One region of the Pallidibacillus thermolactis genome, then DNA from elsewhere that is predicted to be linked to it. Evidence: riboswitches for the same ligand, from Rfam matches in the RefSeq annotation. Region 1 holds a riboswitch; each other region holds the start of a gene.

Evidence for each region. A riboswitch is a leader RNA that binds a small molecule or an ion and turns the genes downstream of it on or off. The one in region 1 is predicted to bind S-adenosylmethionine.
Region 2: it holds a riboswitch for S-adenosylmethionine, as region 1 does, so the genes downstream of both, metK (methionine adenosyltransferase) here and OEV82_RS12750 (OsmC family protein) in region 1, are expected to answer to the same signal.
Region 3: it holds a riboswitch for S-adenosylmethionine, as region 1 does, so the genes downstream of both, OEV82_RS03335 (methionine ABC transporter ATP-binding protein) here and OEV82_RS12750 (OsmC family protein) in region 1, are expected to answer to the same signal.
Region 4: it holds a riboswitch for S-adenosylmethionine, as region 1 does, so the genes downstream of both, OEV82_RS00065 (Na+/H+ antiporter NhaC family protein) here and OEV82_RS12750 (OsmC family protein) in region 1, are expected to answer to the same signal.

What each region holds. Positions count from the first base shown of each region.
Region 1 is NZ_JAOUSE010000047.1:9,357-17,029, forward strand. It holds gene proB (glutamate 5-kinase) at 1-1,091, opposite strand, end outside; gene OEV82_RS12745 (TatD family hydrolase) at 1,614-2,378, shown strand; SAM riboswitch class I at 2,491-2,603, shown strand; gene OEV82_RS12750 (OsmC family protein) at 2,749-3,198, shown strand; gene OEV82_RS12755 (LLM class flavin-dependent oxidoreductase) at 3,262-4,635, shown strand; gene OEV82_RS12760 (sodium:solute symporter family protein) at 4,695-6,194, shown strand; gene OEV82_RS12765 (RidA family protein) at 6,411-6,791, opposite strand; gene OEV82_RS12770 (DUF6508 domain-containing protein) at 6,855-7,241, opposite strand; gene OEV82_RS12775 (alpha/beta hydrolase) at 7,416-7,673, opposite strand, start outside.
Region 2 is NZ_JAOUSE010000076.1:1,655-9,327, reverse strand. It holds partial or broken gene OEV82_RS16225 (ATP-binding cassette domain-containing protein) at 301-795, shown strand; SAM riboswitch class I at 1,513-1,641, shown strand; gene metK (methionine adenosyltransferase) at 1,732-2,922, shown strand; gene OEV82_RS15275 (aminotransferase class I/II-fold pyridoxal phosphate-dependent enzyme) at 2,922-4,412, shown strand; gene speD (adenosylmethionine decarboxylase) at 4,413-4,823, shown strand; gene speE (polyamine aminopropyltransferase) at 4,846-5,700, shown strand; gene speB (agmatinase) at 5,693-6,550, shown strand; gene crcB (fluoride efflux transporter CrcB) at 6,792-7,166, shown strand; gene crcB (fluoride efflux transporter CrcB) at 7,163-7,531, shown strand.
Region 3 is NZ_JAOUSE010000005.1:73,562-81,234, forward strand. It holds gene OEV82_RS03300 (acetyl-CoA C-acetyltransferase) at 1-558, shown strand, start outside; gene OEV82_RS03305 (acyl-CoA dehydrogenase family protein) at 726-2,510, shown strand; gene OEV82_RS03310 (arsenate reductase family protein) at 2,713-3,069, shown strand; gene gcvH (glycine cleavage system protein GcvH) at 3,149-3,529, shown strand; gene OEV82_RS03320 (toprim domain-containing protein) at 3,731-4,093, shown strand; gene OEV82_RS03325 (thioredoxin family protein) at 4,140-4,448, shown strand; gene OEV82_RS03330 (hypothetical protein) at 4,524-4,865, shown strand; SAM riboswitch class I at 5,024-5,138, shown strand; gene OEV82_RS03335 (methionine ABC transporter ATP-binding protein) at 5,309-6,334, shown strand; gene OEV82_RS03340 (methionine ABC transporter permease) at 6,327-6,995, shown strand; gene OEV82_RS03345 (MetQ/NlpA family ABC transporter substrate-binding protein) at 7,011-7,673, shown strand, end outside.
Region 4 is NZ_JAOUSE010000001.1:7,574-15,246, forward strand. It holds gene OEV82_RS00040 (TetR/AcrR family transcriptional regulator) at 1-347, opposite strand, end outside; gene OEV82_RS00045 (ABC transporter ATP-binding protein) at 607-1,488, shown strand; gene OEV82_RS00050 (ABC transporter permease) at 1,510-3,123, shown strand; gene OEV82_RS00055 (hypothetical protein) at 3,123-3,281, shown strand; gene wrbA (NAD(P)H:quinone oxidoreductase) at 3,390-4,001, shown strand; gene OEV82_RS00065 (Na+/H+ antiporter NhaC family protein) at 4,057-5,343, opposite strand; SAM riboswitch class I at 5,449-5,555, opposite strand; gene OEV82_RS00070 (GNAT family N-acetyltransferase) at 6,039-6,482, opposite strand; tRNA gene OEV82_RS00075 (tRNA-Arg) at 7,038-7,111, shown strand; gene OEV82_RS00080 (tetratricopeptide repeat protein) at 7,257-7,673, shown strand, end outside.

The DNA of each region.
Region 1 (7,673 bases):
TGAACCCAATTATCGCGATGGATGACTTCTATTGCTGGTTCCTGAAATTCTGGCCCCTTTTCCTTTCGCTCCTCAATATGAGCACTTAACTCTTCTGATGAACAACTTACTTGTCCTTTACCGATAAGGCCATTTACCCCCATTACTTCAACAACGTCACCTTTTTGAAAAGCACCTCGAACTTTGAAAATACCGGGTGATAATAAACTTTTACCATGGTATAAAATCGCCTCAACGGCTCCTTGGTCAATATAAAGATGACCGGTTGATTCGGAATGAAGAGCAATCCATTGCCTTTTTGTGTTTATTGAAGTTTGACTTCGATTAACAATATAGGTCCCATCACCTTTTCCTTCCAATACATCCAATAATTTATTTCTTCCAAAACCTGTACCAATAAAGACGGAAACACCTAAGTATAGAGCTGTTTGAGCTGCAAGCAACTTCGACCTCATCCCACCGGTCCCTACTTTCGAACCATTTTCATCAGCATGTTGGAACAAGTCTTCAGTTATTTCTTCAAGAAAATAAAACTTTTTTGCCTTTGGATTTGTTCTCGGATTGCCATCGTAAAGTCCATTGATATCCGTTAAAATGATGAGCCGATCAGCATGAATAAACCCACTTACAAGACTTGATAACATATCGTTGTCACCAAAGGTGAGCTCATCGACCGACACCGTATCATTCTCATTGATAATCGGTAAAATCCCTCGGTCAAGCAATTCCGATATCGTTGCAAACGCATTTTGATATCGTTTACGGTTCGAAAAGTCAGAGCGGGTAAGCAAGATTTGTGCAGCTGTAATGTTATAAGCTTGGAATTTTTCCATATATGTTTGAATAAGCAACCCTTGCCCTACACTTGCAGCTGCTTGTTTTCCTTTTAATGTAACAGGACGTGCCGGGTATCCTAAACTTTTAAACCCTGCGGCCACTGCACCCGATGACACGAGAATAACTTCATGATTCTCTTTACGAAGGGCAGCAATAGCTTCAACATGATCGTTTAACTTTGCATAGTCAATTTCCCCTTTTTGATTGGTTAGTGAACTACTTCCTATTTTTACAACAATTCGTTCCTTAGACATATGAAATCCCTCATCTTGTTTTTATCTTAAGTTAACAATCTATTTAATATTAAATAAAAAAGCCCTCTCATCCTGCATTGACAGGACGAAAGAGCTTATCTTCCGCGGTACCACCTTCATTGGGTGATCAAACACCCCACCTCAAATCTTTAACGCAGATTAACGCCCATGTTTGCATGGGACTCGGAAGGTAGGTTCTGCAAGTTGACTATGACGGAATCTTTCAGCCTCCGGATTCCGCTCTCTGCCATAGCAAGCACTGCATACTAGTCCTTCGTTAACGTTCGAATATTATTGAATATATTATGGGACGAAAAATATAAGTTGTCAATATTATCTTATTGATTTTTTCGACAAATCCGTGAGTGGTATCAAGTTTACATAATAACAACGGACAATAAGTTCATTATCCAATTTCTGAATCGTTTCTTGGAAACTTCTTCTTCGGAATAATAAACGTAGACTTTAATGATGAAACAAAGGTATGATAAATTAGAAATTTTAAATATGTAGGTGATGTAATTGCAACCAATAATCGATGTTCACATTCATTTCGATCAATACACATTAAAAGAACAACAAGGAATAATGAAAGAAATGGAACACTATCAAATTCATAGCTTAATATCGGTATCAACGAATCTTTCTTCTGCTGTTGAAAATTTAGCATTATATCAAAAAGATGAAAGGATCAAACTCGCCTTTGGTTATCATCCAGAACAACCCTTGCCAACCGATGAAGAACTGGCAGATTTGATTCAATTCATGGATAAAAATCATCAAGCTATGGTTGCCATCGGAGAAGTCGGACTCCCTTATTATACAAATGTAAAAAGTCTTGAAGGCTATCTTGCATTATTGGAGGAATTTTTTAAACTAGCTGTAAAATGGAATAAACCTGTTGCACTTCATGCGATTTACGAAGATGCTCCAATCGTTATAAATTTATTGGAAAAATACTCCATCCAAAAAGCCCATTTTCACTGGTTTAAAGGGGATACCAAAACCATTCAACAAATGGTTGAAAATGGTTATTTTATATCTTTTACTCCCGATTTAGCTTACGAACACGAAATCCAAAAAATCGCAGCCACATATCCCCTATCATTAACGATGGTTGAAACCGATGGACCTTGGCCCTTTGAAGGACCATTTCAAGGACAAAAGACCCATCCAAAAATGATACATGAAACCATCCGTTATTTAGCAAAAATCAAATCGACACACGTTGATGAAGTCTACAGACAGTTATACAACAACACCATCCTTTTTTATTCGATTTTTTAGTACTTTAGCACCGTAATAAATTTTTCAAAAAATTTGTGTTGACTTTTTGTAATGAACTATTTAGAATAAACATAAAATTTAACCAGTTAAAAGTTAATATTTTTACAATCTACTCTTATACAGAGAGGTGGAGGGACTGGCCCTGTGAAGCCTCGGCAACCATTGGAAAGATCCAAACGGTGCCAATTCCAGCAGGTTTGAAATGACAAACCTGAAATATAAGAGGGATTGTGATATATGAAAATATTCTTTTCGTACATCACATGACCTCTTATTTTAAGAGGTCATTTTATTTTGGAGGTGATGTACAAAAATCTATGAACTTAAACTTTCTTTTTTTAATTAAAAAATATTTAGAGGTGATTGGAAAATGGCGATTGAAAAATTTAATGTAAAGGCTACATGGAAGGAAAAATTATTAATTGAAACGGAAGCAAGAGGTCACAAAGTCATTGTTGATGAACCAGTTTCATTAGGTGGTACTGATCAAGGATCAAACCCTGTTGAACTTGTTCTTTCTGCTCTTGGTGCATGCCAGGCAATTGTTATCCAAACTTATGCGAAACAATTTGGGATCAACATTGAGGATCTTAAAATTGAATTGGAAGGTGAACTTGATACGGACGGTTTTTTAAATAAATCCGATGTCCGACCTGGATATTCTCATATTGAATCAAAATTTGTGATTTCAACAGATGCTCCAAAAGAAAAATTAGAAACATTTATTCAGTTTGTGGAAAACCATTGCCCTGTAGGTGATACGATTAAAAATCCTGTTCATTTAACTTCAAAAATTGTCGTTGAAAAACCTGTTAAATAAAAAAACAATCTAATACCAAGTAATCAGATATGGCTACTTAATTTTAAAAATGGAAAGGGTGTCATGATGGGTAAACAAATACATTTAAATGGATTCGTTCAAAATTCTCCGTCCCCACATTCAACTGGACTATGGAAACATGAAAAAAATCATAGCCGCTATCATAACCGGTTGTCTTACTGGGTTGATGTTGCTCAAACATTAGAAAAAGGGAAATTTGACGCTGTTTTTATTGCCGATGTTTTAGGAACATATAGCGTGTATCAAAACAGCTATAAACCTGCTGTAAAAAATGCAGTCCAAATTCCAGCACATGATCCTTTACTACCGATTTCAGCGATGGCACTAGCCACAAAACATATTGGGTTTGCTGTGACGATTTCAACGACCTATGCACAACCTTATGCATTAGCACGTCAACTCTCAACATTGGATCATTTAACGGAGGGAAGAATTGGTTGGAATATCGTTACCTCTTATTTAGAAAGTGAAGCAATTAATCTTGGCCTTAAAAGTCGACTACCCCATGACCTTCGTTATGAAAGAGCAGATGAATTTTTAGACGTGGTCTATAAACTATGGGAACATAGTTGGGAAGATGATGCTGTCACACTTGATATCGCACAAGATGCGTTTGCAGATCCAGACAAAGTTCATGAAATAAACCATGAAGGGGCATTTTTCTCCGTGCCTGGACCGCACATTGTAGAACCTTCGCCACAGCGTACGCCGGTTTTATTTCAAGCTGGTGCTTCACCTAAGGGGAAACGATTTGCAGCAAAACATGCAGAAGCTGTATTTACAAAGCATCATTCACTCGATGCATTAAAAATATACTCAAATGATATTCGTACACTAGCTAAGGAATACGGTAGAAATCCAGATGATATAAAAATATTCCCGCTCGTTTTACCGATTGTTGGTTCTACAGAAGAAGAAGCAATTGCAAAATATGAAGAATTGAAAAGCCATGTTAGTTACGAAGGTACACTTGCATTATTATCCGGTCATACCGGCATTGACTTTTCAACTTACAATCCAGATGACTATATTGTAGATATGGAAACGCAAGCGATGCAGGGAAACCTTGATCTTTACGGAAAAGATCCGAATAAAAAATGGACTTTACGAGAAGCTGTATTAAATCATGGACTAGGAAACGGAACAGTTAAATTTATAGGTACACCTGAGCAAATTGCCGATAAGCTTGAACAGTGGGCAACAGAAGGTGATGTCGATGGCTTCAACATTGCTTTTGCCTATTCACCAGGTACATTCAGAGAATTTGTCGATTATGTCGTTCCTGAATTACAAAAACGAGGAATATATCGTAAAGAATACGAAGCTGGAACATTACGAGAAAATTTATTTGGAAAAGGTCATGTATACTTACCTGACAACCATCATGCAAAAAAATTGAGTCTCGCTGTCAAGTAAATGCCCACTCGACAAGTAGGTCAAAAATCGGTTAAATTTTGCGTAAACGGAGGGTGTCCATGAACGTATTAGAATTATATATATGGATAGGTATGACGATCTTTGTCTTGATTATGATTCTATTAGGTTACCTTGGTGGTCGAGGTACAAAAAATATTGATGATTTTGCGATTGGCGGCGGTCAACTCGGCCCAGTCCTTTTAGGGCTGGGATTTGCTGCCACATATCTAAGTGCCGCTGTATTTTTAGGTTATCCAGGTTGGTCTTATGAATGGGGCTATGCCAATCTATGGCTGATGTTAGCGATATTTGGTGGAGGGCCGATCGGCGCTCTATTAGTAGCAAAAAGGGTGCGAAAGATAAACACAAAGCAAAAATCTTTATCTTTACCAGATTGGTTAGGCGATTACTATAATAGTGACATTTTAAGAGTAGGTACAGCACTTCTCCTTTTGTTTAATATTTTTTATATCGCTGCTCAGTTTGTTGCTGGAGCAAGAGTGTTTGAGTTCACAATGGGGTTATCTTATCATACAGCGCTTACTTTAATTGCTGCCATTGTCATAGTTTACGTCTTCATTGGCGGAACGCTTGCTGACTTATATACAGATGCTGTTCAAATTATAATGATGACACTGGCTGGGATCATCATTTTTATATCAGGTATAGTTCACTTTTGGGAAGGAAGTATTACGAATACTTTTGAGGTGATTACGGAAAATCTAAACGCCCAAAATCCAAATTTAGTTGGCATTTTCAATCCGGAATCACCCTATTTTGATTCCATTTCTGCCGTAATTGGAGCAATCCTAATTCAAGCAGCCTTTGCTGCAACTGCCCCACAGTTATTTAATAAAGTATTAGGATTAAAAAATGAAAAAGACATCGGCAAAATGATACTCGTATATGTATTAGTGATGTTCTGTTGCGTTGTCACTTTATTTGGTGGGATATATAGTCGCGCAGCCTTTGGTGATAACATCGAGGTTAGTGATATGGCATTAATTGAATACATTATTCAATTTTTCCCTACGATTATCGCTGCTTTTATGTTAATTGTCATCTTAGCTGCTGCCCTTTCAACAACAGATGGCTTATTTGTATCCATTTCGACTGTATTTGCCAATGATATTTTTCTAAAAGTATTCGTACGACGAAACATTATTAAGATCAATGACAAAAAAGCACAGCAAATTGCAATCCGAATAAGTAGACTTGCAGTATTAGCTATTGGAATTGTGTCTTATCTCATCGTATTAAATCCGCCGAAATACATGGGAGATCTCTTATGGATTGGTGTATCGGGGATTGCTGCAGGAACGGTCGGACCGGTTCTTTACGCCATCTTCGGTAAGAAGAAGCCTTCCCCACGGGCTGCGGAATTATCGATGATCATTGGTCTTGCATCTTATTTCATTCTCTATTTTGGAAAAATAGAAAAAAGTACAATGGCGGCTGGAGCTTGGGCGACATTAATCGGCATTACCGTCATGTTTATTCTCGCAAAATATTTCAAACAACCACAACTAGAAATACCTTCTCAAAAAGATGCCATTTAATTTTATTTAGAATGGAGAATTGCATATGTTTGTAAATCCTATGCTAACCATTTGTATTTATGGAATAAGCTTTTTTATATTAACCATATTGTTCTCACTATGGAAATGGTATTTTAAACAATAGTATCGCTCAACAAAGACAATGTGGAAATAATAATAGAATGATATCGAATTAAACAGGACAGTTGGCCCACATTACCTACTGTCCTGTTCATTTTAAGCTCTTGCAGCGATAACTTCAATTTCGATTAAAACATCTTTCGGTAAACGGCTAACCTCAATCGTTGAACGAGCCGGGCGATGATCACCTAAATGTTTTGCATACTCTTCATTTACAGTTGCAAATTGTTCCATATCTGCTAAGAAGATCGTTGTTTTTACAACATTATTTAATGTTAATCCTTCACTTTCTAAAATAGCAGAAATATTTTTCATGACTTGATTAGTTTGTGCAACAATATCCTTTTCCACCACTTCATTCGTTTCTGGGTTCACAGGAATTTGTCCAGATAAAAACAAGAAGTTTCCTACTTCAACCCCTTGTGAATATGGTCCTATCGCTTTTGGAGCTTGATTTGTTTCGATTTTTTTAAACATGATGTAGTCTCCTTTCACTATTTCAATATGTATTATATATAGATATTATATAAATTATCGATTTTATTTTACAATGTCTTCTAGACGTTGTAATATAGCTAAAAATACACCTTCATCAATAGCGCTTGCCCAGACGCCATCAGAATACTTTTCTCCCCTTACATAAAAGGTTAAAATCGATTTTAAAAGTTCTAAATCCGCAGTTGGTATTAAATCAGCCGGTGCATCAATTTTTGATTTATATTTTTCGAGATGATCAAAATATTGGGGATCAAGCATATCCGCCTCATATAAATCATTTATAAATTGTTGTACACCGTCATCATATTGAATAAAACCGAGTTGAACAACACCTGATCTCGACTCACCTGGCTTATTCCATTTAAAAAATTCATTTTGTTCGTTACTGAAATAATCTATAAATGTTTGAATTTGAGCTTTCGAAAGCATCATTGTTCCCCCATCCGGATGTACAAGTAAACGTTTTAATTTTATTATACCTTTTTATTGTCACAGTTTAAATAATGAAAATGGTATTTATTGTATGTTTAAATTTTGAAAAAATAAACCAGCCCATCAACAGGAAATATGGACTGATTCGGAAGGTAAACGATTTCAAATGGTTTATACACGGTTGGAAATAAACCGGCTACATTCTTTCGCAATTAAATCTTTATCATTATCTAACGTCGCCACGTGATAGCTATTTTTCAAAAACACAATCGACTTGTCTTCCGTAGAAATCGAGTGATAGATTTGTTTCGAATTTTCAGGTGGTACCACATGGTCAACGATTGAAGATATGATTAACGTTGGAACTGTAACTTTGTACAAATTTCCTCGCACTTGGTCCATTAACGTGATTAAATCACCTAATGACTT
Region 2 (7,673 bases), on a different contig from region 1:
GTTGAAAAAGGGTAGGATTTGAATTTGTTTTACACAAGGAAATTTGACATAGTATCTGCAATTTATTCAACTTGAATTATATTTTTATTTTATTTAGTGAGTAGGTGGAAGAAGGATTTTTTTACAACAATAACTAAATTAGTAATGGAAAAAGTAAAGTGGTGTTGACATTGAACAATATTATATCTGTACAAAATTTATCAAAAGTACACCGAATCCCCAAAAGAGAAAAAGGTTTTTTAAATGGAATCAAAGGACTAATAAAAACCAGCTGTAACTGAAAAAGTAGCATTAAAAGATATTCATTTTGAAATTGCTGAAGGAGAAATAGCAGCGTATATAGCTCCAAATGGAGCAGGTAAGTCAACTACAATTAAACGATTGACAGGACTACTACCTTCAGGTGGTCAGGTATCTGTAAAAAATCTTAATCCATTTAAATATAGAAAACAACTTGCTCAGATTACAGGAGTCCTATGGGACAAAGAAGTAATTTGTGGTGGGATTTTCCCTTAAAAGATTCTTATGATATGTTAAGAATAATAATACAAAAGAAAATATGAAGAGTGGTCAAAATATTTAATTGAGACAATAGGGATAGAAGAATTATTATCACAGCATGTTCGATTACTTTCTTTAGGACAAAGGATGAAAGCAGAAATAGTATCTATATTTATACAGAAACCAGAAATAGTATATTTAGATGAGCCTACAATAGGATTGGATGTCGCAACGAAACAGAAAGTAACTGATTTTCTTATGCAAATTAGACAAATTGATTTGCCTTGTTTGTAATTATTTTTTAATATCTGTACATGAATAGCAGTCATTACTGTTTTATTGAAATACGTTTAATAACTTTTGTTTTTTATACTCAACTATATACGTTGAATAAGCTATATAACTAATTGTTACGAAAGGAAGATATGTTATGGAAAATAAGTACAAGGAAAAAAAGAAAATTAATATGATCATTTCTATTATTTTTATATTAATTGGAATCATTACTATAATAAGGCTACTTGGAAAATAGTAATATCAAATGCCAATCCCCTCTATTTCCACAAAAATGTTACTTCAAGACATAACAACGTTTTAATTTAAATCTTTAGTAAGATTATTGGATCCGATAAAAAATGTATACACCTTCATTGACTTCATATTTTTCTATTATTTCGGTAAACTATCATAATTGTGCCAAAAAAGTTACAAGAAAAAATTCATTATTCTATCCAATGTACATACATTTCTTTGGTGGCATCAGCTCATTTATCCACGGCTAAAAATAAGGGAATATATATCTTTAAATGGTTCTTTCTACCTAAATTTCAAAACGGTAAAGAAGTATTGAAAGTTATATCGTTACAATTTCTTGTGAATATTGTGCCAACATTTACCAGTGTAAATTTCATGCTGTCTAGTCTATTATTCTTAAAATTTTTTAAAAAAATAAATTGACATGAACACTGTTATCCTTTACTATTAATTCCAGCATAAATAAAGTCTATCTCCATCTTATTAATAACCGCTGAGACGAGGGGTCAATGATGCGGTGGCAAACCAGTTTTGTTCATATGAACAAACAAATATGGGTGCCCAACCTGAGCGCAAAGCTTTGAAAAGTTTTGCGAACAATAAGAGGATAAGCAGCTGATATTAATCGAAGCTTTCCTTAGGTTGTTGGGGAGAGCTTTTTTTGTGCCATAAATATAAAATTGGAAGGAATGGTTAATGTTGGCAGAAAAAATTTTGTTTACGTCTGAGTCTGTTTCAGAAGGACATCCTGATAAAATCGCAGATCAGATCTCAGATGCAGTATTGGATGCTGCATTAGAACAGGATCCGTATGCAAGGGTGGCCTGTGAAGTCTTTACAACAACAAATACAGTAATCGTAGGAGGAGAAATTTCTACGACTGCTGATTTAGATATTGAAAAGATAGCACGTGAAACTCTATTAGAAATAGGATATACAGATGATAGATTTGGAATTGATGGTCGTACTTGTGATATTCAGGTACTTGTTCATACTCAATCTCCAGATATTGCAATGGGGGTTGATCGTTCAAGCGATACCATGGCCATTGGGGCAGGAGACCAAGGAATTATGTTTGGATATGCAACGGATGAAACTCCGTCTTTAATGCCGCTTGCGCTTGAACTAGCCCATACACTAGTGAAGAAAGCATCCCAATTACGTAAAAGTGGAGAATTTAAATGGGCACGTCCAGACATGAAATCGCAAGTTACGATTGACTACACGATTCAAGATCAACCGAAGATTGACACCATATTAATGTCCGTTCAACATGATGAGGATTTTGATGAAGATGTATTCAAAACCTTTGTTATCGAAAATATCATTAAACAAACAGCACGAGAATTTAACTTAAATGATTCATTCCGAATTTTGATTAATCCGACAGGGCGTTTTGTTGTTGGTGGTCCGCATGGAGATACTGGTTTAACTGGGCGAAAAATTATAGTTGATACGTATGGCGGTGCAGCAAAACACGGTGGTGGTGCTTTCTCTGGAAAAGATTGTACAAAAGTTGACCGTTCAGCAGCCTATGCTGCTCGATATGTTGCTAAAAATATTGTGGCAGCAGGTCTAGCTAGGAAATGTGAAATTCAGCTTTCTTATGCGATAGGAGTTAGTGAGCCGATTAGTATTTCAGTTGATACATTTGGAACAGGAACCGTTCCACATGAACAATTACTAAAAGCAATTCGCGAAGTTTTTGATCTAACACCAGCTGGTATTATAACAATGCTTGATTTAAGAAGACCACAATTTAAACAAGTAGCCGCATATGGTCATTTTGGAAGAGAAGAATTGGATGTGGCCTGGGAAAAAACAGATAAAGTAAATGAACTACGGGAAGCAGTAGCTCAGTTTGAACTAAATGGGGTTGGCCAATAATGAACGAGGTAAAGGAGTTTTCCACGCAGAGAACGTCGCACATTAGTCAAGAGCAAATGCCATTATTTAATGCACTCGTTAATTATGCCAATAGTGATGTGGTCCCATTCGACGTTCCCGGACATAAAATGGGCGCAATGATGAATCCATTGAAGAAGGCATTAGGGGAAATGGCGTTAAGAATGGATGTTAATTCGATGAAAGAACTAGATTTACTCAGTCATCCAAAATCCGTTATTAAGGAAGCCCAAGAATTAGCTGCTGAAGCTTTTGGTGCAGACCATGCGTACTTCTTAGTGAATGGAACAACGGTAGGAATACAAGCTATGATTATGGCAGTCTGTAAGCCAAATGAGAAGATCATCGTGCCTAGAAATGGTCATAAATCCGTCATGGATGGGATTATTTTGAGTGGGGCCAATCCGGTATTTATTCAGCCAGAAGTAGATTATCATTTTGGTATTTCCCATGGGGTATCGGTTGAAAATGTGGATAACGCAATTAAGGCGCATCCAGATGCAAAAGCACTTTTAATAACATATCCTACTTATTTTGGAACGATGACTGATTTAACAAAAATTTGTACAATCGCCCATGAACACGATATAACCGTTATTGTCGATAGTGCACATGGCGCACATTTGAATTTTGTTGAAATGGTTGACCCGATTTCGGCTGGCGCTGATGCTGTAACCATTAGTATGCATAAAACTGGGGGCTCTTTAACCCAGAGTTCATTATTATTGTTAAAAAAGAATCGGATAAAACCAGAAAAAATTCAAAAACTGTTAAGTATGCTTCAATCCACAAGTGCGAACTATCTATTAATGAGTTCATTAGATGTAGCAAGAAGAGAACTGGTTCTATATGGAAAAGAACGATATCATCGCTTAAAGCCAATTGTTGAAAAGGCGATACGTGAAATTGAGTCGGAAACCCATTTTGAAATATTAAAGGATGAGTATGTTTCGAAACATTTTCACCAAACCCATGATTGGACAAAATTGGTTATTCGAGTGAATGGGATCGGTTTAACAGGTTTTGATGTTTACACATTATTAAAGAAAAAATATGGGATACAAATGGAACTAGCAGAAGGATATGTTGTCATGGCAGTCATCACAAGCTCTGATACGGAATATTCGATTGGAAAACTCGTTTCTGCCTTGAAATATATTGATAATAACTATGGGGAAAAAATGGTCGTTATGTCTCCACATGTCACTACTGATCAAGTTAATGAGTTGATTTTGAGTCCAAGAGAAGCCTTTTATTGTGAACATGAGCAGCTTGCAATCGATGACTCGATTGGTAGAGTCAGTGCAGATACATTAATGATCTATCCACCAGGAATCCCACTTGTAATTCCAGGAGAATTAATATCGCAAGAGGTAGTGAAACAGTATCATTATTACAGACAATTAGTCGGTGATGTTTTAACAGAAGCAAAAGAAAAAAATTATATTACAGTAGTAAAGGAGAAGATATAGATGGGGTTAGCATTATCGACATTAGGAAGACATGTATTAGTTGAGTTTTACGGTTGTCCAAGTGAAATTATTGAGAATAATAAATTAATCGAAAAAGTTATGAATGAAGCTGCAGATTACGCAGGAGCAACAATTGTAGAATCGGTATTTCATCATTTTAATCCGTATGGTGTATCAGGTGCAGTTATTATTGCCGAGTCACACTTAACCATCCATACTTGGCCAGAATATGGGTATGCTTCTGTTGATATTTATACTTGTGGAGATTCAGTCAGTCCATGGAAGGCGGCAGAATATTTAAGTGAAAAATTAAAAGCAAACAGGACTGAATCATTTGAAGTACCTCGAGGAATGGTCGATAAAATTAAACAATTTGCTGAACGTGATATTAAAGAAGTCACAGTTAAATAAGTTGAGGAGAGGGAGTTTAATTATGAATTGGTATACTGAACAATGGAGTAACGATTGTAAGTTTTCGATTAAATATAATAAAGTTTTGCATAGCGAAAAAAGTGCCTATCAACAAATTGATTTTTACCAAGGCGATGAGTTTGGAACCTTCTTTACCTTAGATGGATTGATGATGGTGAACGAAAAGGACGAATTTATTTATCACGATATGATTGTCCATCCAGCCTTTGCAACAAATCCGTCAATTAAAAAAGTATTAATTATTGGCGGTGGTGATGGTGGAACTGCCCGTGAAGTACTTCGTTACAAGACAGTAGAAGAAGTTGTTATGGTAGAAATCGACGAACGTGTTTTCCGTTTATGTCAAAAGTATTTACCAATAACAGCAAAAGGAGTGGAAGAGGATAGCCGAATGCAGCTTCGTTTTGAGGATGGATTGGCATATGTGAAAAATGCTCCAGATGAATCTTTTGATTTAATTATAGTGGATTCGACTGACCCAATATCTGTCGGCGAAGGATTGTTTACAACCGCTTTCTATCAAGAATGTTATCGAGTTCTGAATAAAGACGGTATTTTAATTAACCAGCATGAATCGCCATATTTTGCAGAAGATGCGTCACATATGAGAAGAGCCCATAAAAAAATTAAAAGTATCTTCCCTATTGCGAAAGTGTATCAATATCATATGCCAACTTATCCTTCTGGGCATTGGCTTTTTGGTTTTGCTTCTAAAACCTATGATCCTATTAAAGATATTCAAGCAGAAGAATGGGAAAAATTTGGTTTGAAAACGAAATATTATAATACTGATTTACACGTAGGATCATTTTGCTTGCCAACGTATGTGAAGGAGGAACTGGAGCGAGATGAATAAACCATTAAATGTGAGCACTTTTATTGGCTGTGAAGAGACGTATGAAAAAGCAGATGTCGTATTGTTTGGTGTCCCATTTGATGGTACAACCAGTTTCAGACCAGGAACCCGTTTTGCAATGCAAGCCATTCGAACAGACTCATACGGATTAGAGACTTACTCTCCATACTTAGATAGAGACTTGGAAGAAGTATCAGTCTTTGATGGAGGAGATTTGGAATTACCTTTTGGTAATACGAAAAAGGTTCTCAATCAAATTCTGGAATATAGTCGAGAGGTTGTTAAAGACGGGAAGAAATTTTTAATGGTCGGTGGCGAGCATTTAGTGAGTCTACCTACTATTCAAGCAGTCTATGAAAAATATCCAAATTTACACGTGATTCATATTGATGCCCATACTGACCTTCGTGACGAGTATTTAGGAGAAGAGCTTTCTCATGCGTCGGTTATTCGTCGTTGTCATGATTTTCTTGGAGATGGACGCATTTTCCAATTCGGTATCCGTTCCGGTATGAAATCGGAATTTGAATGGGCAAAAAAACATACGTATTTGGAACGTTTTTCGCTTGATACATTAAAGGAGCAAATTGAAAAACTAAAAAATGTCCCTGTATATGTAACGATGGATTTAGATGTTCTTGATCCTGGAGTTTTTCCTGGAACAGGCACTCCTGAACCAGGCGGTATTACGTATCGGGAACTATTGGATGCAATCATGCATTTACAACAATTACAACATATGGTAGCAGCGGATATTGTAGAACTTTCTCCTCATTATGATCCATCTGGTGCTTCTACGGCTATTGCATGCAAAACAGTAAGGGAAATGTTACTAACGCTTGCAAAATAAATAATGGTCATCTTAGCAGAAGTTAACTCTTTCGTTAGAGTTCTTCTGCTTTTTCTATAGGTTATTTAAATTGTTAGTGGCAAATATTAAACTGAAAATAATATATATTTGGTTATTCAATATACATTTATGGCAAAATTGAATGGGAAGGAAATATGAGCAATGTGTTTTACAAAAGAATTTTTGAAGAATTAATTATAGCGCGGGCTTTCCATATTTAAAATAGAAGTGAGGGACATTAATGGTATATTTATTAGTTGGCATAGCAGGAGCATTAGGTGCGATGGTTAGGTATATCATTGGCTTAGTATTGTTTACCAATGCCATGTTCCCAATGGCAACTCTAATCATAAACCTTATCGGAAGTTATTTGTTAGCATGGTTTACGACCAATCTGTTCCAAAGAATTGAAGTTTCTCCTGAGTTAAAAACTGCTATTGGAACTGGTTTTGTTGGTTCCTTTACAACATTTTCAACATTAAGTGTTGAAACAATAAATTTATTTAGAAATGGATTGATCTATATGGGGATTCTTTATATTCTTTTCAGTTTATTTGGAGGGCTCTTGATGTGTCGATTAGGTTATAAACATAGTGTAAAGGAGAAAATGTTATGATGGGCGTCCAAATTTTATTAATTGGGATTGGAGGATTTTTGGGGGCAATCGCCCGTTTTTTGATCAGTCAAATAAAATATCATAAACGCCCCAACTTTCCGATCGGTACATTTACTGTGAACGTAACAGGTGCTTTTTTATTAGGAATCATTACAAGTATAAAAGCTGATATGTTGATTACGCTTTTGATAGGAACAGGTTTTTTAGGTGCTTTTACTACCTTTTCAACAATGAAATTAGAAATGCTACAGTTATATTTTAAGAATAACAAAAGGCATTTCCTATTTTATATCCTATTAACTTATGGCGGCGGACTCGTATTAGCATATCTCGGGTTCTTAATTGGTACTATATATTTAGTTTGAATTTAGCCCAAATCAGGTTTAAGCTGCTGTCCAATAACTCATAAAAAGTGGATTTTGAAGGGAGCGTTGGCGGCGACTTCAGTGGGAACACTAAAAGTTTATGCCGAAAAGCGTCAGCGTCAGGCATACGAGTCGAAGCTTT
Region 3 (7,673 bases), on a different contig from region 1:
GAAAAACAAGTTGTGTTTGATACTGATGAAGGGGTTAGACCAAATACAACGATGGAAATATTAGCAAACTTGCGACCTGCCTTTGCTGCTAAAGGATCGGTTACAGCCGGGAATTCTTCTCAAATGAGTGACGGTGCAGCAAGTGTGCTATTAATGGACCGTGAAAAAGCGGAGGCTGAAGGATTGAAACCTTTAGCAAAATTCCGTTCCTTTGCTGTTGGTGGTGTTCCGCCGGAAGTAATGGGAATTGGTCCAATTGTAGCTGTACCAAAAGCTTTAGAATTAGCTGGATTAGAATTATCTGATATTGGTTTATTTGAACTTAATGAAGCTTTTGCTTCCCAGTCCATTCAAGTTATTCGAGAATTAGGTCTGGATGAAGAAATTGTGAATGTTAACGGAGGCGCTATTGCCCTTGGTCATCCACTTGGATGTACAGGAGCAAAATTAACGTTATCGTTAATCCATGAGATGCGTAGAAGAGATGTTCAATTTGGTGTTGTGACTATGTGTATCGGTGGTGGCATGGGGGCTGCCGGTGTATTTGAATTATTATAAATTCTTAATTATTAACATATACAATATCTACCTTCAGCTCTATACACTCAAACACTCACGCAGTAGAAAAAATGTATTTTTTGGCTTTTTCTATAGTGGAGAAAGCCTGCCATTATCAACTAATTGCTTACGAACAAAGTAAAAATGAATAAGGGGGAAGTTTGTAAATGACAAAATCTATCGATCAAGTAGTAAAAGGTGGAAGTTTTATAATTGATGAAATTCTTCCAGAGCAGGTGTATACACCGGAAGATTTCACTGAAGAACATAAAATGATCGCAAAAACGACAGAAGAATTCGTTGAAAATGAAGTTTTACCTGTTATTGATCATTTAGAAAACCATGAATTTGAACATTCGGTTCGGTTACTAAAAAAAGCTGGTGAACTTGGCTTACTAGGAACAGATGTACCTGAAGAATACGGGGGTTTTGGACTAGATAAAATTACTTCTGCTTTAATTGGTGAAAAAATGGCACGTGCCGGTGGTTTTTCAATTACCCATGGTGCTCATGTTGGTATCGGCTCTTTACCAATCGTATTATTTGGAAATGAAGAACAAAAGAAAAAATATTTACCAAAATTAGCTACAGGTGAATTGTTGGCTGCATATGCATTAACTGAGCCTGGTTCCGGTTCTGATGCGCTAGGTGCAAAAACAACAGCAAAGCTTAATGCAGAAGGAACTCATTATATTTTAAACGGGGAAAAACAATGGATTACAAACGCAGGTTTTGCGGATGTATTTGTCGTATATGCGAAAGTGGATGGAGATAAATTTACTGCTTTTATCGTTGAACGCGACTTTCCAGGAGTTTCTACAGGTGCAGAAGAAAAGAAAATGGGAATCAAGAGTTCTTCAACTCGAACATTAATTTTAGAAGATGTACCTGTACCGGTTGAAAATGTACTTGGTGAAATTGGAAAAGGTCATAAAATTGCTTTTAATATTTTAAACATCGGCCGTTATAAATTAGGTGTAGGTGCTGTAGGTGGCGCAAAAACTGCCTTTGAATTAACAGTTAAATATGCAAATGAACGAAAACAATTTAATACACCTATTTCCAGTTTCAATTTAACAAAAGAAAAACTTGCGACACTCGCTTCCGAAATTTATGCAGCTGAAAGTGCTGTGTATCGTACGGTAGGACTGTTCGAGGAAAGAATGAGCCATTTAACTGAGGAACAGCAAAAAGATGGAAAAGAAATCGCTGCAGCTATTGCTGAATATGCCATTGAATGCTCGTTGAATAAATTTTTCAACACGGAAGTATTAGATCATGTTGTTGATGAAGGTGTTCAAATTCATGGTGGTTACGGTTTTATGCAAGAGTATGAAATAGAACGTGCATACCGTGATTCACGCATTAATCGTATCTTCGAAGGGACCAACGAAATCAACCGTTTACTCGTGCCAGGTACTTTCGTGAAAAAAGCTTTTAAAGGTGAATTGCCTTTACTTGAAAAAGCTCAAAGTCTCCAAGAAGAAATTATGATGTTAATGCCTGAAGAACCAGGTGACGAGCCACTAGCACAAGAAAAATATTTAGTACGAAATGCTAAGAAAGTTGCTCTAATGACAGCTGGATTGGCTTTACAAAAATATGGTCAAGAACTTGAAAAAGAACAAGAAATATTAGTAAACTTTGCTGATATCGTTTCTAACATATATGCAATGGAATCTGTTGTTTTACGTACTGAAAAAGCTGTTCATCGTGATGGTTTAGAAAATAGCAAACAGAAGTTACTTTATACTGAAATCTTCTGTCAAGAAGCATTCAACCGCATTGAGAATGATGCTAAAGAAACGGTTGTTGCGATTGCAAGTGGCGATAATCTGCGTATGACATTATCTGCTTTACGTAAATTAACTCGCCATACGCCAATCAATGTAATTGCGAAAAAGCGTGAGGCCGCTGCAACAATTATTGACAAGGAAAAATATGTTGTGTAACGACATCAAAATTGAAAAAGGTTAGCAATAAGAAACCCGAGAAAGATTATTTGACGATTCTCGGGTTTCTTTTATTTCGGGAATAGGAATTGTGAAAAAATAAAAGGATCGATTCATACGTTACTTAAAATTTAGAATTTACACTTATTCGTGATATAATAAATAGTAATTTAAGGAATTTCTATTATTGGTGGTGAATGTAATGTCGCTTACATTTTATTGGTATCCTAAATGTGGCACATGCCGAAAAGCAAAAAACTGGTTAGATGAACATCAAATTGAATATGAAGCTGTTCATATTATAGATAATCCGCCTTCAAAAGAACAGTTAGAAGATTTATACAAAAAAAGCGGTTTAGAATTGAAAAAGTTTTTTAATACAAGTGGTAAAAAATATCGTGAACTCGGTTTGAAGGACCGTGTAAAAACAGCAAGTGAGGAAGAGTTACTTGAGTTACTTGCCTCGGATGGTTATTTGATAAAACGGCCAATTGTTACGGATGGTCATAAAGTTACCGTTGGTTTTAAAGAAGAAGAATTTGCAAAAAATTGGTCCTAACACTTTTACATAATGATTGTCAGAAAGAGATCACATCTTGTATGATGGACTTGATACATATTTTCTTGGAGGGATGAACATGGCTTCGCCAAAGGAATTACGTTATTCTGAAGAACATGAATGGGTAAAAGTTGAAGGAAACATCGTGCGTGTCGGTATCACTGACTTTGCACAATCCGAACTAGGAGATATCGTTTTCGTAGAACTACCAGAAGTAGGTACTGAGTTAAAAGTGAATGAACCTTTTGGAAGTGTAGAATCGGTTAAAACAGTTTCTGAATTATATGCACCGGTTAGCGGTAAAGTTGTTGCTGTTAATGAAGAGTTAAATGATAGCCCAGAACTTGTCAATGAATCACCTTATGAAAAGGCGTGGATGATTGAACTTGAGGCAAATGATTTAAGTGAAGTGGATCATCTTTTATCTTCGGAAGGTTATGATAAATTAATTAGTGAATAATAAAGAAAAGGACTGATATATTTTTTATTTTATAAGTCCATATAAAAACGTCTGATTGGTCAGGCGTTTTTATTTTACTCGCATATAATAACATTAGAACAAATGAATCATTTTCGTTGAATCTCTCAATATTTTGCATTTATTGCATAGTTTATTAAGAAATAACGTTTTAATTATACTACAAATAAACAGGTGATAATTATGATTCGTTATGTTGAGAAGGTAATTATTGTGGAAGGCAAAACGGATAAGAAAAAAGTACAATCAGTTGTGAATGAACCAGTAGAAATCATTTGTACCAATGGCACATTAAGTTTAAGTCGATTAGATGAGCTTATCGATTGTCTTTATGACAAGGAAGTGTTTATACTTGTAGATGCTGATAATTCAGGAGAAAAATTGCGAAAACAATTTAAACGGGAGCTTCCTGAGGCAAAGCATTTATATATTGACCGTATGTATCGCGAAGTAGCAACTGCACCGGATAAACATATTGCTTCCGTTTTATTACAGGCAAATATACACGTTCACACAAAATATTTAATTAATAATATAAATTGTTAACATATTATCGTATTATTTTTAGAGTCGGGAATAAAGGATGAACATCATGGAACAATGGACGAAGGAATTGTTTTTTGAACATTTAAATTCTGGAAAAAAGGGTGCGTTTTATTTATACACTCCGATGTGCGGCACTTGTCAATTGGCAGGAAAGATGTTAGAGATTGTAAGCAATACAATGCCGGATTTCCTTATTGGCAAAGCGGATTTAAATTACTTGCCAGAACTTGCGAAATCCTTTCAAGTAGAAAGTGTGCCGTGCCTTTTAATCTTTTATGAAGGTGAAATTAAAGAAAAAATATATGCCTTCCATTCTGTTACTTATATTTATGAAAAGTTAAATGTAAAAAGTTAAACGAATCATCATTTCAAAAAAAGGATTTCCTACCTAAACGCAGAAAAAGATAACAAACTGGTTAGGAGGAATCCGATGATTGATACCGCTCGACTAAAAAAGACCTTGGTGAACCATAAATTTCGTGCCCTCTTATTTCCAAACGAATCAACATATTTGAAAATAAAAACAAAAGATCAGCTGTTTACTATCCAATTGTCAAAAGAATGTATTGAAATTATTGATAATTGGGAAGGAACATCGGATGTAGTGTTATCAGGGGATTCAACAGTATTAAATGAAATTTTATATGGACATATGAAATTACAAGATGCTAAAGAATTAAATTCTATTATCGTTGAGGGGAGCTTCCGTCATCAACTCATGATGGAAGCGATCCTTTGGTTTAACCAAAAACTACCATTAACAAGTCAATGATTTTAAAAAGGGCGGTGGTTTCTTATTGAAAAAATGAATAAAAAATGACGGAATATTAAAATTTATCAAACTGTAAAAACGTGTAAAAAATTGTTGACGTCTAAATAAATAGGTGCTACAATTCTAAACATAATCAATAATTGAATAGTTAGGTCTTGCTCTTATCAAGAGAGGTGGAGGGATGTGCCCTATGAAACCCGGCAACCGTCAATACAATGGTATTGAAATGGTGCCAAGTCACACAAAGCAATTTTTTGCTTTGAAAGATAAGAGAAAGGACATACGATATATATTCGCGTGCCTTTCTACTTATCTTAGTAGAAAGGTATTTTTTATTTTATTCATTCTAATCTTTTACTCAATGAAAATTGTATTTTTACATGTTGACTTTGTTGTTTTAGAGAAATAAAAGTAAGGACATCAGAGAAGGAAGGAGGAGCATGATGATCTCCTTAAACAATGTAACAAAAGTGTTTAAGACAAAATCCGGCATGATTACTGCGGTAGATAATGTAAAAATAAATATAAAAGAAGGAGAAATATTCGGAATTATCGGGTATTCTGGTGCGGGTAAGAGCACGTTAGTCCGGATGTTTAATGGTTTAGAAAGGCCAACAAAAGGGACCATTACAATTGACGGGAAAGAAATTTCAAAGATAAGAGGTGCCGAATTACGAAAGGCACGACAAGAGATTGGAATGATATTCCAACACTTTAACTTACTATGGTCACGTACGGTTCGAGATAATATTTCGTTTCCGTTGGAAATCGCTGGTGTTCCTAAGGCGAAAAGGAAAAAACGTGTTGAAGAGTTAATAAAATTAGTAGGACTTGAAGGGAGAGAAGACGCTTATCCCTCTCAATTAAGTGGAGGTCAAAAACAAAGAGTCGGAATTGCCAGAGCTTTAGCAAATAATCCGAAAGTTTTACTTTGTGATGAAGCCACATCAGCACTTGATCCGGAAACAACGGATTCTATCCTTGATTTGCTTCTTGACATTAATAAAAAAATGGGACTTACGATCATTCTCATTACCCATGAAATGCATGTCATTCGTAAGATTGCTCATCGTGTTGCAGTAATGGAGAATGGTAAAGTTGTTGAAGTAGCGCCAGTGATGGAGATTTTCAAAAACCCAAAAACTGACATAACTAAACGCTTTGTACAACAAATTACGGATGAAGAAGAAACGATGGAGGCTGTACAACATCTTCTTGAGAAATATTCTACAGGTAAGATCGTAAAATTGACATTTATCGGGGAAACTGCGGAGCAACCCATTATTTCAGAACTTATAAAAGAACAATCGATCTCTATTAATATTCTTCAAGGTAAAATTTCTCAAACACGTACTGGATCTTATGGAACATTACTTATCCAGTTAGTAGGAGATACCGAACATATTGATAAGGCAATCGAACAGTTAAAAAAACAACAAGTTGGAGTGGAGGTGATTAGTCATGATTGAGGCCCTCTTTCCAAATGTTGAAATGGATAAGTTTTGGGAAAAAACATATGAAACTCTCTATATGACGGGAATCTCACTTGTTTTTATTTTTATATTCGGTATATTACTAGGTTTACTATTGTTTTTAACTTCTAAAGGGAATATTTGGCATAATCAGTTTATTAATTGGATGATTGCGGCTGTTGTGAATATATTCCGCGCTATTCCTTTTGTCATTTTAATCATTTTACTAATTCCATTTACGAAAGGCATTATGGGTACAATGATTGGACCGAATGCAGCTTTGCCTGCATTAATTATTGGTTCTGCACCATTTTATGCGCGAATGGTGGAAATTGGACTTAGAGAAGTCAATAAAGGGGTTATTGAAGCAGCCCAAGCGATGGGAGCAAGAACAAGTACAATTATTTTTAAAGTATTACTTCCGGAATCAATGCCTGCGATTGTATCTGGTTTAACCGTAACCGCAATAGCATTAGTTGGTTATACAGCCATTGCTGGAATTATTGGAGCAGGTGGATTAGGGAATTATGCTCACCAATATGGATTTGTCCGTGGAAATAACGACGTGACGCTATTTGGGACAATTGCAATCTTAATTATTGTATTTATCATCCAATTTATTGGAGACTTTATAACAAAGAGATTAGATAAAAGATAAGAGGGGGAAATTCAAATGAAAAAACTATTAACATTAATATTTACAGCTTTTTTAACTGTTACGTTGGCTGCGTGTGGTGGAGACGAAGGGAATACGAGTGAATCAAGTGATGGAGAGTCTAAAAAAATAGTTGTTGGAGCAACAGCAGTTCCACATGCTGAAATTTTAGAACAAGCAGCACCTATTTTGAAGGAGAAAGGTATTGAATTAGAAATTACAGAGTTCTCCGGTTACGAATTAATTAACCAAGCCCTTGTTGAAGGGGATTTAGATGCGAACTTTTTCCAACATATTCCGTACTTAGAGCTTGAAAAAGAAGAAAAAGGTTATGATATTGTAAATGCCGGTGGTATCCATATTGAGCCAATCGGTATTTATTCAAAAAAATATGATAAATTAGAAGATGTTGAAGATGGTGCAACTGTATTAATTAGTAGTAATAAACCGGATCATGGAAGAATATTGGCCTTATTTGAAAAAGAAGGGTTAATTAAATTAGCAGATGGTGTGGAAAAAGGATCTGCAACATTAGATGATATTGTCGAAAATCCAAAAAACTTAAAATTTGATTTTGAATATGCACCAGAAATCCTTCCGCAAGTTTACAATCAAGGTGAAGGCGACCTAGTTGTCATTAATTCTAACTATGCATTAGAGTTTGATATTAATCCAATAGAA
Region 4 (7,673 bases), on a different contig from region 1:
TCTGTAATATACTTCATCATCCCGACATAGATCGTGTACCCCATATCATGAAAATATTTGATTTTATTTTGACTCAGTTCGATTAATGTTTCTTCAAAAGGTTTGTTTTTTGCCAAGATGGCTTTTGCCGATTCAATCATTTCCTCGAAAAAGCTTTGATAGACTTCACGAATTAAGTTGTCTTTATTGCCAAAATATTTAAAAATTGTCGTTTTGGCAACGTTGGCCTGTTTGGCAATTTCCTCCATGGTGATATTTTTTTCGTCCCCTTTGGCTTTCAACAGTTGGAGCGTGGCTTGTATGATTTGCTTTTTCTTTGCTTCTGTTCTTTTTTGGAATCCGTTCAAATGAAATCACTACCTCCAAAATAAATTTCCGACTAATTTCGTGTTTTTTTACTATTATATATAAACTTTTGCATACTATCCAAGTGAGAAAAGTTTATTTTTTCAATTGACAGTTCGAATGATATCCGATATTATGAACTAAAATTATATTTTTGGTTTTTAATTTTATAACATAATAATAAATGTGTACTAAAAATTGTTTGTTAGTTTATTGTTTAAGTTGAATGGAAAATTTATTCCATAAGGGAGTGTATGATGGATGGAAAAAGTGATTGAATTAAAGGGGTTGCAAAAAAGGTTTGGTAAGTTCCAAGCGCTTCACAATGTGTCGTTTTCCGTTCATGCAGGTGAAGTTGTCGGTTTTATCGGCCCGAATGGTGCAGGTAAATCTACAACAATACGAATCTTATTAGGAATTATTAAACGAGATGCCGGCATTGCTAGAATTTTTGGAAAAGATGTTTGGAAAGAAAGCTTTGACATTCACAAACGAATTTCCTATGTACCTGGGGATGTCTCTTTATGGGGGAATTTAACAGGTGGAGAAATTATTGACTTGTTTTTGAAACTACATGGGGGTGGAAGTCAACAAAAGCGGGATTCCTTAATCCAGCGGTTTGAGCTAGACCCTAAGAAAAAAGCGAAAACGTACTCGAAAGGAAATCGTCAAAAGGTCGCCTTAATTGCTGCTTTATCAGTGGATTCGGACTTATACATTTTTGATGAACCGACATCGGGATTAGATCCATTGATGGAAGCCATTTTCCAAGAAGAAGTTGAAAAACTGAAGAAAGAGGGAAAAGCGATATTATTATCCTCCCACATTTTAAGTGAAGTGGAACGACTAGCGGATAAGGTTGTAATCATTCGTCAAGGGAAAGTGGTTGAATCTGGAACGCTTGAGGAATTGCGCCATTTAACACGTACAACGGTAACCATCGAAACGGAAAAAGACATTGCGGAATTGAAAAATGTTGTCGGCATCTTTGATTTTCAACAAAAGAATCATCAAGCGACCTTCTCTATAGATACACGATACTTGAATGAGATTTTACTAGCTGCAACTAAATTAGGTGTGAAAAAGTTTGAAGCCGTGCCACCGACGTTAGAAGATTTGTTTATGCGTCATTATGAAAACTAAGGAGAAACGGAGGAAGGGATGATGAAGGAAAAATTTGCCCGCTGGGAAATCCTCTTTGCCCAATATATTAAACGAGATTGGAAGAAAATCCTCTTTTGGGTTTTCGGTGTTGGCTTATTTTCAGCAGGCTTTGTTCCGGCATTTGAAGAAATAGCAAAAGGGCAAGGGGCAGCAGGGTTATATGAGACATTAAAAAATCCGGCCATGATTGCCATTGTAGGTCCAACCCCGATTGATTCCGCAACGGAGTATACGTTAGGTGCAATGTACACACATGAAATGTTGTTGTTTTGTGGTTTACTTGCCATGGTTGTGTCTGTTTTGCATGTGATCAGTCATACTCGAAAAGAAGAGGATCTTGGTTTGACCGAACTTGTCCGTTCGTTTCATATTGGTCGCCAAGCAAACGCTGCGGCGACAATGGTTGAAACCATCTTAATTCATATCATTCTAGCTCTTTTTACTAGTGGCGTATTAATGAGTTTTGAAGCTGAGACGATTACGGTTGAAGGTTCCTTACTGTTTGGCGCTTCGATCGGTGTTGCAGGAATTATCGGGGCAGGACTGGCATTATTTTTTGCTCAAATTATGCCAACGTCGACAAGTGCAACTGGTTCAACTTTAGGCTTAATAGGCGTACTATATATCATTCGTGCAGGAACCGATACGTCCAATGTTGATTTATCGATGTTCAATCCGTTAGGTTGGTTTTATTTAACGTATCCCTATACGAATAATGATTGGGTTCCATTGTTATTTGCTTTCCTTTTTGTCGTCATAATTACCATAGTCGCTTTCATCCTTGAAGGCTTACGCGATATGGGGGCAGGTTATCTTCCTGAGCGAAAGGGAAGAGCCTATGCCAAAAAGTCATTATTATCCGTCCGCGGTTTATTATTTAAGTTGAATAAAGGTGTCGTGATTGGCTGGATGATGACGTTTATATTTATCGGTGCTTCCTATGGTGCAATCTATGGAGATATGCAGACGTTTATCGAAAGTAATGAAATTATGAAACAAATGTTTAGCCATGCAAGCATTTCCATTGAAGAGTCCTTTACCGGAACGATTATGCTCGTAATGATCGTGTTAATTTCAATTGTACCGATTCTTATTGTGAATAAACTGTTTGCGGAAGAAAGACGAATGCGCTTGAGTCAGCTATTTTCGACGAAGGTGACGCGCAGCCAACTTTATTGGCATTGTATGGGAATTGCGATATTTACTAGTGTCGTAGGAATATTCATCTCTGCAAGTACTCTTGGTGGAACAGCGCTTTCGGTCATGGAGACACCAACCACAATGGAGTTTAATGATTTCCTTGCTGCTGGTTTTAATTACTTACCATCGGTTTTATTTATCATTGGCTTAGCCGCACTAGCCCTCGGATGGATGCCAAATTTAGGGAAAGTCGTTTATATTTATTTAGCGTACTGTTTTACGGTCAACTACTTTGGTGCCATCGTTGATATACCGGAATGGGTTTCGAATATAGCGGTTCTAAGTTGGCTTCCGCAGTTACCGTTGGAAGAATTTGATGCATTAACATTTCTTACCATCACTGTTATCAGTATCATGTTAATGGTACTCGGATATGTTGGATACAGAAAACGTGATATGATGGAAGGGGTTTAATGGTTTGGATCCGATTGTTAGGTGGGCATTATTGCCCACCTTTTTTATATTATAAGAAAACGGACGTTAGAAAAGTAATTGACAAGTTTTTTACGAATAAATTGAACTCCTCAGGCATCAATGGCAGGGAAAAAGTCAATCCGCTTTATGGTAAATAATCATCCGCGAAAAGTAACACAATTTATAAATCATGAATGAAAAATAAAAAGTGAGAAATAATAGGACGTGTGTAAAATATGGAAAATCAGCAAAAGGAGATTGAAAAAATGGCCAATGTTAAACTAGCTGTTATTTTTTACAGTATGAGTGGGACGAATTTTCAATTAGCGAAATGGGCGGAAGAAGGAGCAAAAGAAATGGGCGCTGAGGTGAAGGTATTAAAAGTAGAGGAATTAGCGCCTGAATCGGTCATCCAGGGAAATGAAGCATGGAAAGCAACGGTGGAAAAAACAAAAGATGTCCCAGTTGCAACATCGGATGACATTGAATGGGCTGATGCTATTATCTTTAGTGTTCCAACTCGATTTGGGAATATGCCATCACAGATGAAACAATTTCTTGATATTCAAGGTGGACTCTGGGCCAATGGGAAAACCGTAAACAAAGTAGTCAGTGCAATGACTTCTGCACAAAATCCGCATGGTGGTCAGGAAGCAACACTTTTATCATTATATACTTCTATGATGCATTGGGGTGCCATCATTGTACCGCCTGGTTATACAGATCCCGTTATCTTTGGTGCAGGGGGCAACCCTTATGGGACAAGTGTAACCGTAGATCAAAATGGAAAAATGATCGGAGATGTAGAAGCCGCGGTCAAACATCAGGCCAAACGTACAGTGACCGTTGCAGAATGGGTCAAGAAGGGGAAACAATAATAAAAAAAGAGGCTAATCGATCTTGTCGATTAGCCTTTTTGCTATATTGATTGGACTAATTGAATGACTTCTTTTTTCTTGGATATCCAACAAGAATAGCACAAATACCGCTAATTCCAATAAGGATTGGATAGAAAGCGTATTGTAGGATGCTGACTGGCGATATTCCGGCAATGCTTGCTGCAACAAGTAATTGGGCGCCATATGGAAGCAGGCCTTGAATGGAACAGGAAAAAATGTCTAATAGGCTTGCTGTTTTCCTTGGTTCTATGCCATATTGTTCGGCAATCTTTTTTGCCAGTGGACCGGTAATTAAAATCGCAATCGTATTATTTGCCGTTGATAAATCGGTTACGCCAACAAGACCGGCAATACTAAATTCGACACCCTTTTTCGACTTAATTTTTCTTGTGGCCAGTTGAAGGAGAAAGTCGATGCCTCCATTAAATTTAATAACTTCCACCATTCCAGCAATTAGTATTGCGAGGAAGGCCATTTCATACATTCCTGCCATTCCTTCGCCAATCGTTTCTATAAGATTCATGATATGGTAACTACCATCTGCTAGGCCAACAGCTCCAGCGAGAACAATCCCTAATGCTAAAACTAAGAAAACATTGATTCCAATTAACGCTAAAACAATAACTAAAATATAAGGAACAATTTTGATCCAACTATAGCTTAAATGTTCCACTTGTGCGGTTTCACCTAGTGTAATCCATCCCAAAATTATACTCGTGACAATAGCTGCCGGCAGCACGATCCAAAAATTGACCTTAAATTTATCTTTCATTTCGGCACCCTGTGATCGTACAGCAGTTATTGTTGTATCTGAAATAAAGGATAAATTATCGCCAAACATGGCCCCGCCAATAATCGCTCCCATCACTAAAGCTACAGCAAAATCGGTTTGCTCACTTATCCCAACTCCAATGGGCGCCAGTGCAACAATCGTACCTACCGATGTTCCCATGGATAAAGAGATAAAACAAGCAATGATGAACAAGCCTACAATCAACAAGTTTTGCGGAACAAACGATAAAGCTAGGTTAACAGCAGAGTCTACGGCTCCCATGCCTTTTGCTACCGATGAAAAGGCTCCGGCCAATAGAAAAATGACCACCATCAACATGACATTTGAATTTCCTGCTCCTTGGCAAAAAATTTCTACCTTTTTTGCAAAAGGTTCTTTTCGATTCATTGCTATGGCCACAGCGCTTGAAATGGCGATGGCTACAATAACAGGGAAAATGTAAAAATCACCTGTAATAACCCCAGCACCAATAAATAAAACTAAAAACACAACAAATGGGATTAACGCCCAAGGATTTCCTTTTTTCATCGTACAACCTCCACAATTCAAATGGGGCACTTCGCCCATAATTACAAAAAGACCTCTTCTTGAAACAACAAGAAGAGGCCTTATATTTGTATCTATAAAACACCCTTCTTATCTTTCAAGTACAACTTGCTGGATTTGGCACAGCAACTTAGTTCCTAAGTTCCGCTGCCGAGATTTCATAGGGCCAGTCCCTCCATCTCTCTTGATAAGAAGAAAAAACTTTATTTTTTTATCACAATAAATAATAGATTACATGATTTTTATTTCTTTATCAATAATCGATGAATGGAAATTTTTTCTTTTGATGTCGAAGGTTGTTTATAAAGCTTGTAAATCATATGAAAAATGCAATGATTACTTTCTGGAAATCATAATACAGCTCCACAAAAGCGTTGATCTGTATTAGGTTAACATCACTTATTGATTCGATCTTCCTCACTTAAACCACTTACTTTGAAAACCTTCTGTTTGTTATCATATTTAGCAAGGAAGTTAAGATTTCGAGCGCTTTACAGATTTAGGAAATCTAGCCATGAATAATGTTTCAATAAAGCACCTTTTAATACATGTCGGAATTGGAAAGGTAGGCATAAAAAAAGTACCGTTCGCCATGATTCAAATCCACCTAAATAAAAATGTAACCTACAAAAGCAATATAGGTTACATTTTTATAATGACAGAAAGGTTCCTGAGCGTTATAACGGCTTTTTAAAAACATAACTAACTTTATCGTAGTTCATTTTCTTTTCATAAAAGCGATGGGCGTCTGCTCGTTGTAATCCTGATGAAAGAGCGACGGTGTCATAGCCATTTTCCTTTGACCAATGGTGTACATAATTTAAAAGTATTTTCCCATATCCTTTTGAACGACTGTTTGCATCGGTAACTAAATCACATACCCATATGAATCTTCCATAATATAAAGTAATCATTGGCATAAAACCTGTTACGGCTACCATTTTTTCGTTATCATATAAGGCTACTAGTCTATAATTCTCCTTTTCTGTTGCTTCTTGAACTAAAGTTAAATATTCCTCCTCACTTAAATGGGTCCGTAATTGTTTCATTATTGGATAGGCTTTTTTCCAATCTTGCTCGCTTGTAAGCTCTTGAATATCAATCGATTTTTCATTTGTCATTTCCTTTCATCCCCTTCTTTTTGACTTACACACCATTATAATTGAATCAGAACGAAATTTAATATAAATTTATAATTTTTTAAAAATATTAATAGAAATGCTAGTACAAAAGGAAAAAGGTTGGAAAATCCACCTTTCACCTTTGGATTGTTCCACATAGTCCCATATTGTTCGAAAAGGAAATATGTGTTAAAATAAAAACGTCCAATTTGATAAATAAATGTATAATTGTATACCATGTCCCGGTAGCTCAGCTGGATAGAGCACGCTCGAGTAAGCATCTTCGAATCAACAACAGCGTACCAATCGAACGGCATCTTGAATAAGCTTACTGAGATTGGGACGACCCAAAAAATATTGGATTAGAGTAGTAAAACAAATGAATAATTGTAATACCATGTCCCGGTAGCTCAGCTGGATAGAGCACGCTCGAGTAAGCATCTTCGAATCAACATCAGCGTACCAATCGAACGGCATCTTGAATAAGCTTACTGAGATTGGGACGACCAAAAAATTGAATTAGAGTAGTGAATAAATGTATAATTGTAATACCATGTCCCGGTAGCTCAGCTGGATAGAGCGACAGCCTCCTAAGCTGTAGGTCATGAGTTCGAATCTCGTCCGGGACGCTAGAACCCCCCTTATCCTTGTATAAGGGGCTTTTTATTTTGTTGAGTGGGGTAGATCCAACGGCGTGAATCCCAAATTCTTTTGAATTTCCACGATATCCATGTTAAACTGTCCAAAGAAAATATAGCAAAGCGTGGGATTTTTATGGAAAAAGATCCGAAAGCAAATGATAACGTCATTCCTTTTCCCCAATTAGAACTACGTTTACTTAATAAAGGACGACTTTGCCTTGAAGAAGGTAATGTGAAAGAAGCCATCGAATATTTAGAAGAAGCGAAACGGATCGATGACGAAAACCCTGAAATTTTATTTACTTTAACAATCGCTTATGTGCAACAAGGGAATTTTTCGAATGCCAAACTGATTTTAGAAGAAATGATGCGTTTTGGCATCGGGGACTACTTTGAAGTTGTCGAACTCTATGTCACTGTACTTTTTCAATTACATGAGTATAAAAAAATCAACACATTGTTAACAATGCTATTAGATGAAGAGCAAATCCCAGAACATAAACTTGATCAATATAGAGAACTACTGCAGTTAAGTCAAAAATTAGCGGAT